Regions from separate parts of the Brevundimonas sp. TSRC1-1 genome, predicted to be linked through region 1. Evidence: riboswitches for the same ligand, from Rfam matches in the RefSeq annotation. Region 1 holds a riboswitch; the other holds the start of a gene.
The links. A riboswitch is a leader RNA that binds a small molecule or an ion and turns the genes downstream of it on or off. The one in region 1 is predicted to bind glycine.
Positions count from the first base shown of each region.

Region 2: it holds a riboswitch for glycine, as region 1 does, so the genes downstream of both, ACP7CK_RS14835 (TonB-dependent receptor domain-containing protein) here and gcvT (glycine cleavage system aminomethyltransferase GcvT) in region 1, are expected to answer to the same signal.

Region 1 covers NZ_JAFCXI010000003.1:633,457-637,654, reverse strand. The annotation lists gene gcvPA (aminomethyl-transferring glycine dehydrogenase subunit GcvPA) at 1-38, opposite strand, end outside; gene gcvH (glycine cleavage system protein GcvH) at 184-549, opposite strand; gene gcvT (glycine cleavage system aminomethyltransferase GcvT) at 560-1,690, opposite strand; glycine riboswitch at 1,746-1,835, opposite strand; glycine riboswitch at 1,840-1,938, opposite strand; gene ACP7CK_RS13235 (class 1 fructose-bisphosphatase) at 2,106-3,077, shown strand; gene pncA (bifunctional nicotinamidase/pyrazinamidase) at 3,077-3,709, shown strand; gene ACP7CK_RS13225 (adenosine deaminase) at 3,898-4,198, opposite strand, start outside.
Region 2 covers NZ_JAFCXI010000004.1:256,197-260,394, forward strand. The annotation lists gene ACP7CK_RS14825 (response regulator transcription factor) at 1-553, opposite strand, end outside; gene ACP7CK_RS14830 (ABC transporter substrate-binding protein) at 610-1,737, shown strand; glycine riboswitch at 1,944-2,031, shown strand; gene ACP7CK_RS14835 (TonB-dependent receptor domain-containing protein) at 2,227-4,198, shown strand, end outside.

The sequences.
Region 1 (4,198 bases):
GCCGTGCGGTCGTCGGGCGTCAGGGGGAGGTAGCGCATGTTCTATTCCGCTCATCCCGGCGAAAGCCGGGACCCAGTGTTTTGGGCGATCGGTCGCGTCGATCTAAAGAAGAGCCGCTCATCCCACGCACCCTGCCTCGCGAAAGAACTGGGTCCCGGCTTTCGCCGGGATGAGCGGATGAAGTCAAAGCGTCTTCAGGAACTCGTCGTAGGCGGCCTGGTCCATCAGGGCGTCCAGCTCCGAGGCGTCCGACACCTTGATCTTGGCGAACCAGCCGTCGCCTTCCGGGGCGGCGTTGACGGTTTCCGGGGCGGTCGACAGGGCGTCATTGGCCTCGACCACTTCGCCCGAGACGGGGGCGTAGACGTCCGAGGCGGCCTTGACGCTCTCGACCACGGCGAAGCTGGCGCCCTTGGCGACGGTCTTGCCGACCTCAGGCGTTTCCACGAACACCACGTCGCCCAGGGCGTCGGCGGCGTGCTTCGAGATGCCCACGGTGGCGATGTCGCCGTCCAGGCTGACCCACTCGTGATCCTTGGTGAACTTCATAATCTGATCCTCAGACGGTCTTCGGTTTGCGGTAATAGCGTTGCGCCACGAAGGGCATGGCGACGATTTCGGCGGCGGCGGACTTGCCGCGCACGACGACCTTCAACTCCGTACCCAGCGCGGCATAGGCCGGCGGCACGAAGCCCATGGCGATGTTCTTGCCCAGCGTAGGGGAGGGGCCGCCCGAGGTGACCTTGCCGATGACGTTCCCGTCAGCGTCGGCGATCTCGGCGCCTTCACGGGCCGGGGCGCCTTCCTTGACGATCAGGCCGATGCGGACGCGCGAAGGACCGTCGGCCAGTTCCTTCAGGATCCGCTCGGCGCCGTTGAAATCCGCGCGCTCCTTGCGCGACTTGGACAGGGCGAAAGTCAGCGCCCCTTCGACCGGCGAGGTCGTCGGGTCGATGTCATGGCCGTGCAGCGGCAGGCCGGCTTCCAGGCGCAGGCTGTCGCGGGCGCCCAGGCCGATCGGCTTGACGCGGGCGTCCTCCAGGATGGTGTTCCAGACGCGCTCGGCCTGGTCCGCCGGCACCGAAATCTCATAGCCGTCCTCGCCGGTATAGCCCGAACGCGAGACATAGCAGTCGACGCCGAACAGCATCAGCCGGGCGCATTCCATGAAGCCCATCTCGGCCAGGAGCGGCTCGTACGCCGACATGACTTCGGCGGCTTCCGGTCCCTGGATGGCGATCAGGGCGCGGTCCAGCACCGTCAGTTTGGCGTCGCCTTCCAGGTTCGCGTCCCAGAAGGCGAAATCCTCGTCCTTGTTGCCGGCGTTGACGACGACGAACAGGCCGTCGTGATCCGGGCGGCCGGCCATCAGGTCGTCGATGATCCCGCCGTCCTTGTTCAGCAGCAGCGAATACTTCTGCTTGCCGGCCTTCAGGATTTCATAGTCGCCGGGCACGAACCGCTCGAACTGGGCGGTCGCGTCCTCGCCGGTGATCTTGCACTGGCCCATGTGCGACACGTCGAACAAGCCGGCGTGTTCGCGGGTCCAGCGGTGCTCAGCCAGGACGCCCTCATACTGGACTGGCATGTCATAGCCGCCGAAGCCCACCATCCGGGCCCCCAGGGCGCGGTGCGCGGCGTTCAGGGGCGTCGTTTTAAGAAGGGGGGTCTTCAGGGCTTGGTCGGTCATGGTTCAGGCTTTCACGGTCGCGTTTGGTGGCGGAGCTCCGCCGTCTTCGCGCCCCCGCTGTCCTGAAGCCTGAGAGATTCCGGCGGTCAGACCGCCTTGCTCCGTCGGCGCGCCCTGATCCCGAGAAGGGGGCGACTTTCCAGCGTCCGTATGCTGTCGCGGTCCGTTTGCCTGAGCGTTTCCGGGGCGGTTGCGCCTTCGGCGTCGGGGGCCGGCCTGCCGGTCCCGAACTCTCCCGCGAGAGCATCCGACCTAAGCCACCGACTCCGGGCCCAAGTCAAGCGTCGGCGGCTTTCGGAGGCCGTCCGGCGGCGTCATTGTCGCCGTTCGCATCGCCTGTTGTTGCGTCGCCCTTGCCCTCGCGCCGTTGGCCCGCCAAGAACGGGAACCGCCTCAGCCGCACCGGACCGACCGCATGACCGCCGACCGCACCCGTCTCGACGCCCATATCGCCGCGCTCGACGCGCCCGAGGGTCTGAAAGCGGTGCTGACCGTCGTCGCCGCCACCTGCGCCGACATCAGCAAGGTCGTCGCCGGCGGCGCCCTGGCCGGGGCTCTGGGCGCCTCGGGCCAGATCAATGTCCAGGACGAGGAGCAGAAGAAGCTCGACGTCATGACCAACGACATGCTGACCGACGCCCTTCTGGCCTGTCCCGCCGTCGCCGGCGTCGCCTCGGAGGAGATGGACGAGGTCCAGCCGGCGTCCCATTCGACCGGCGAATATCTGGCCCTGTTCGACCCGCTGGACGGCTCGTCCAACATCGACATCAACGCCATGGTCGGCACCATCGTCTCGGTGCTGAAGTCCGCCACGGCTTCGCCGACCGAGGCCGACTTCATGCAGCCGGGCCGCAACCAGGTCGCGGCCCTCTATGCCCTCTACGGTCCCCAGACCATGCTGGTCCTGACGACCGGCGCCGGCGTGAAGGGCTTCACCTTGTCGAACGACGGCGACTGGATCCTGACCCACGACGACATCGCCATCTCGCCGGACACCAAGGAGTTCGCCATCAACATGTCGAACCTGCGCCACTGGTCCGCGCCGGTGCAGACCTACATCGGCGACCTGCTGAAGGGCGACGAAGGCCCGCGCGGCAAGAACTTCAACATGCGCTGGGTCGCCGCCATGGTCGCCGACGTCCACCGCATCCTGATGCGCGGCGGCGTCTTCCTCTACCCGTGGGACAAGCGCGAGCCGACCAAGCCCGGCAAGCTGCGCCTGATGTACGAGGGCAATCCCATGGCCTTCCTGGTCGAACAGGCCGGGGGCAAGGCGACGACGGACGGGGTGCAGCCCATCCTGGACGTCCAGCCCGAGCATCTGCACCAGCGTATCCCGGTCGCCCTGGGCTCGGCCAACGAGATCGACGCCTACGCGGGCATGTGATGCAGATCGGTCCGACTGACGTCCTCCTGGTCATCGACCCGCAGAACGACTTCTGCGAGGGCGGTTCTCTGGCGGTCGCGGGCGGGGCGGGGATCATGCCGCTGATCAACCGGCTGGCCGAACGGTTCTCCCGCGTGGTCGTGACCCAGGACTGGCACACGCCGGACCAGATCAGCTTCGCCTCCAATCACTCCGGCGCGGCCCCCTTCACCGAGATCGAGGTCGCCTACGGCCGCCAGATGCTGTGGCCGGATCACTGTATCCAGGGTTCGCCCGGCGCCGACTTCCATCCCGACGTCGCGCCCACGGTGCGCAAGGCCCTGGCCGTGATCCGCAAGGGCTACAACCCGGCGGTCGATTCCTACTCCGGCTTCTTCGAGAACGACCATCGCACCCCGACGGGCCTGGCCGGCCTGCTGCGCGACCTGGGCGTGAGCCGGGTCTTCCTCGCGGGCCTGGCCTTCGACTACTGCGTCCGCTTCACCGCCGAGGATGCGGTGCGCGAAGGCTTCGAGGCCGTGGTCATCTCCGACGCCAGCCGCGCGATCGCGCTGCACAGCGAGGCGGCGGCGAAGGACAGTTTCCGGGCGCTGGGGGTGGTGGAGAGTGGGGCGGCGAGCGTCCTCGCCTAAACCCCTCTTTCGTCATCCTCCGGCGAGCGCAGCGAGACCGGGGGACCCAGCGGCGCGCGTGAGCGCGAACCTGTCGCGGACGAGGTGTTCAAACATCGAGCGGTGGAAGCATCGCCTTCGGCGCCGCTGGGTCCCCCGGTCTGCGCCGCGAAGACGCGGCTTGCCGGAGGATGACGAAAGAAGAGGCGTCAGCCCGCCTTCGCGTAGGCCTCCACCTCCGCCAGATACGCCGCCTTCTCCGCCTCGCCCAGGAACGACCCCTCGAAACTGTTCCGCGCCAGCAGCGTCACCTGATCCCGCGTCAGCCCCACCGCCGCCGCCAGCCGGCTGTAGTTGTCGTTCACATAGCCGCCGAAATAGGACGGATCGTCCGAGTTCAGGGTGACGTGCAGGCCCCGGCGCAGCATCTCCGGCACGGGGTGATCCTTCAGGTCATTCACCACGCACAGTTTCAGGTTCGACAGGGGGCAGACGGTCAGGGTCATCTGC
Region 2 (4,198 bases), on a different contig from region 1:
GCGCCTCGTCCTGAGGAAAGACCTCGGCGGCCAGCAGGTCGCGGTCCACCACCTGTCCAGGTCGGGACGCCAGGACGCGCAGGGCCGCCCATTCGCGGGGGCGCAGGGCGAGGTCGCGGTCGTTGACGTGGGCGCGCCCGGTGCGCCAGTCGCAGAAGAGGGTTCCGACCACGACCGCGCCGGCGGCCTGTCCCTGGCGTCGACGCACGATGGCGCGGAGACGTGCGACCAACTCCGATGGGGCGAACGGCTTGACCAGATAGTCGTCGGCCCCGAGGTCAAGGCCCGCGACCCGGTCGCTGAGGGCGTCACGCGCCGTCAGCATGAGAACCGGGGTCGATGATCCCTGCAGCCTCAGGGTTCTCAGCACTTCGAAGCCGTCGATGTCGGGAAGGCCGATGTCCAGGATGGCGGCGTCGAAGACCTCTGAGCTTTCGAGGCGCAAGGCCTGTTCGCCGCTGTCGATGCATCTCGCCTCGAAACCTGCCTCATGCAGAGTGGCTTCGAGCGAATGCCGTAGCGCCTTGTCATCTTCGACAACGAGTATTCTCATGGCGAGGCGAGGGGGCGACGGATCATGGATGACACAATAACCAGAAAGCGGGGCCGGTGAAGACGGATCGGCGAGATCTGCTCGTAGGCCTGGCGGGGGGCCTGGCGGGCGGGCTGGCGGGAGGGGCGGCGGTGTTAAGCGCCGCCGGTTGTTCGTCGGAGCCTGAGGGCGCGGGCACGGCGCCGCGGGTGCGTTGGCTGGCCCGCCGCGAGGGGGCGCTTCACATCCTCACCAACACCAGTTTGATGGGGCCGGTGCTGGAGGCCTTTCGTCGTCGCTGGCCTGAGATCAGGGTACGTCTGGACGACAAAAACTCCACTCGGATCGCCGAGGAGGTTCGGGGGCTCGCGGCTGCGGGCCAGGAGGGGCCGGACCTGGTCTGGAGCACGGCGATGGACGTGCAGGTCAAGCTGATCAACGACGGCTATGCTCAAGCCTACCGGTCGCCGCATCGTGCGGCCATGCCGGACGGTTCGGTATGGCGCGACCAGGGCTATGGCCTGACGGCCGAGCCGATCGTGTTCGCCTATAATCGACGCCGGCTCACGACCGATGTCGTGCCCCGCAGTCATGCGGATCTGCTTCGGTTGCTCAAGACCCGCCCCGAGGTCTTTGACGGTCGTGTCACCCTCTACGACGCCGAACGGAGCGGCGTGGCCCTGATGCAGCTTTCGGCGGACGTGCAGATCTATCCTGAAGCCTGGTCGTTGATGGAGGCGCTGGGCGCGCAGCGTCCGCGGCTGGACACCTCCGGGCGGAGAATGATGAGTCAAATCGCCGATGGGCGGATGGCGTTCGCCTATAATATGAACCAGTCGTACGGCGCGTCATGGGTCGCGCGCGCGCCGGAGATCGGATTGATCACGCCTGAGGACTATCATCTGTCCGTTTCACGCGTGGCCTTCATCCCGCGCAACGCCGCCCACCCGAATGCGGCGCGGCTGTTTCTGGACTTCCTTCTCTCGCGTGAAGGCCAGCGGGTGATCGGAGCCCTGGGCGTTCGACCGGTCCGCGACGATGTCGATGCGCCTGTCCGTCCCGCCGCGCCAGGCGTTCGGCCGGTTCGGGTGGGACCCGCCCTGCTGGCCAATCTGGATCAGGCGCGTCGCGCGACTCTGCTCACCCGGTGGAGGGAAGCGATGCGTCACGGCGTCAGAGCGCCGGCGGATCCGGCTGCTCCCTGACCGTTCCTGTGGATAAGTCCATTAAGTCCGAAGCCTCCCTTTCTGTCACGACGCCGTCATGCGGACGCCCGTCGCTTGCAACATGGGGTCTTGATCTGGTCCGTCTGGTTCGTGCCGGCACGATAAAACCATGTATTTTGTTTTGAGCGCAAAATAACTGCTGTATTTGTCGATTTGACAGGGCGGTCTGGGTTGATCTTACTCACCCCAGCAAGGCGGGAGAGATCGGCTCCGGCCGACGCCGAAGGCGCAACCGCCCCGGAAACGCTCAGGCAAACGGACCGTCTTGCTGAAGGAACGCTGGAGAGAAGGCCGGATCCGGGGGATGCGGTCTCGCCGAAGGAGAAAGGGTCGGCGACGACCCGAAACTCTCAGGCCCAATGACAGCGGGGGCGAACGGACGCCGAAGAGCGTCAGTCGCATTGGGCATCCCTGGGGAGGGGCGTCGTCGCCATGAGGAATCTCGCTTTGTCTCGTCTTAATCGTCACTTGACCCATTATTGCAGCGCCATCGCCCTGCTGGCCTGCGCCACGGCGGTCCAAGCCCAGGAGACGGAGGGCTCTCCGGAAACCGCCGCGGTCGACGATATCGTCGTCACCGCCTCGCGCATTGATCGCGCCGGCTTCGAAGCGCCGACGCCGACCATCCACCTGACCGCTGAGGATCTGTCGGTGGGCGCGCGCCCCAATATCGCGGCCGCGCTGAACGACATGCCCCAGTTCCGCGCCACCACCTCGGCCCAGACGACCGGCACCAACACCGGCGCGGGCAATGCGCCGGTGGACCTGCGGGGGCTGGGCATCAACCGGACCCTGGTCCTGATCGACGGACGCCGGGTGTCGAGCGAGAACGACCTGAACGCGGTGCCGTCGGTCCTGGTCAAGAGCGTCGACGTGGTCACCGGCGGCGCCTCCGCCGCCTGGGGATCGGGCGCCGTGGCCGGCGTCGTCAACATCGGCATCGACCGCTATTTCACCGGCGGCAAGCTGGGCGCCGAATACGGCATCTCGTCCTATGACGACGCCGAGCAGGAACGGTTCGAAGGCGCCTGGGGCACGGACTTCGCCGGCGGTCGCGGCCATTTCGTCGTCGGCGGCGAATATCTCGACAACGAAGGCGTCATCCCGAAGGCCTCGCGCCCAAATATCGGCCGCTGGGCTACGGTCAACGGCGCGCAGACGCCGGACGTCGGATTCGCCAACGCGGCCTATGGCGGTCTGATCATGTCGGGTGTGAACCGCGGCATGGTGTTCAACCCGGACGGCTCCTTGCGTCCGTTCGACTATGGCACGGTCAGCGGCACGAATTCGATCGGCGGCGAAGGTCCGTCGAACGACGATCTGAGCCCGCTGGTCACGCCGCAGAGGCGTTACACGGGTCTGGCCAGCGCCGTCTACGAGATCAACGACAGGCTGCGGGTCACGGCTGATGTCCGTCATTCGCGCATGTGGAACAACTATGTCTGGTTCGGCGACCATGATCGCGGCGACCTGACCATCGGCATCGACAACGCCTTCCTGTCTTCCACGATCAAGCAGCAGATGGCGGCCGCCGGCCAGACGTCCTTCACCTTCGGTCGTTTCAACTCCGATCTGTCCTATTCGACGATCGACTTCGAGCGGGTGACCACCCAGGCGACCCTGGCCGTGGATGGCGAGTTCGGCGAGAACTGGCGCTGGGGCGCCTATTACAGCCACGGTGAATTCGAGAACAACATCGACACGCCTGGCTTCCTGCTGAAGACCCAGTTCGCCAACGCCGTCGATTCCGTCATCAATCCATCGACCGGCCAGGCCGTCTGCCGCGTGACCCTGACCAACGCCAACTCCGGCTGCGTGCCGATCAATCTGTTCGGCCTCGGGGCCCCGTCGCAGGAAGCCATCGACTATGTCACCGGCACCCCGCAGCAGCGCGCAACGACCAAGCTGGACGTGGCCGGGATCAGCCTGCGCGGCGAGCCCTTCAGCCTGCCGGCGGGCGACGTCTCGATCGCCGTCGGTCTTGAGGCCCGCAAGGAGCAGACCGACCAGCGCGTCGGCGAACTGGATGCTGCGAAGGCCTTCAAGACCTTCAGCTTCTCGGCCATGTCCGGAGAGTTCAGCGTCAAGGAGGCTTTCGGCGAAATCCTGGTTCCCGTCGTCCGCGACCTGCCGGTTCTGAACGACCTGCAGTTCAACGCCGCCGCGCGTATCTCCGACTACGACACCACCGGTTCGATCTGGTCGTGGAAGGTCGGGGCGACGAACGAGTTCTTCCAGGGCTTCCGGGGCCGGGTGACCCAGTCGCGCGACATCCGTTCGGCCAACCTGTCTGAACTGTTCACGACGACCACGACCGGATGGAACAACCTCAACGACCCGGCCAAGAAAGGCGCCCTGGTCTATGTGCTGAACAACGGCGGCGGAAATCCCAACCTTCGCCCGGAGACGGCTGACACCCTGACCCTTGGCGTCACCTATG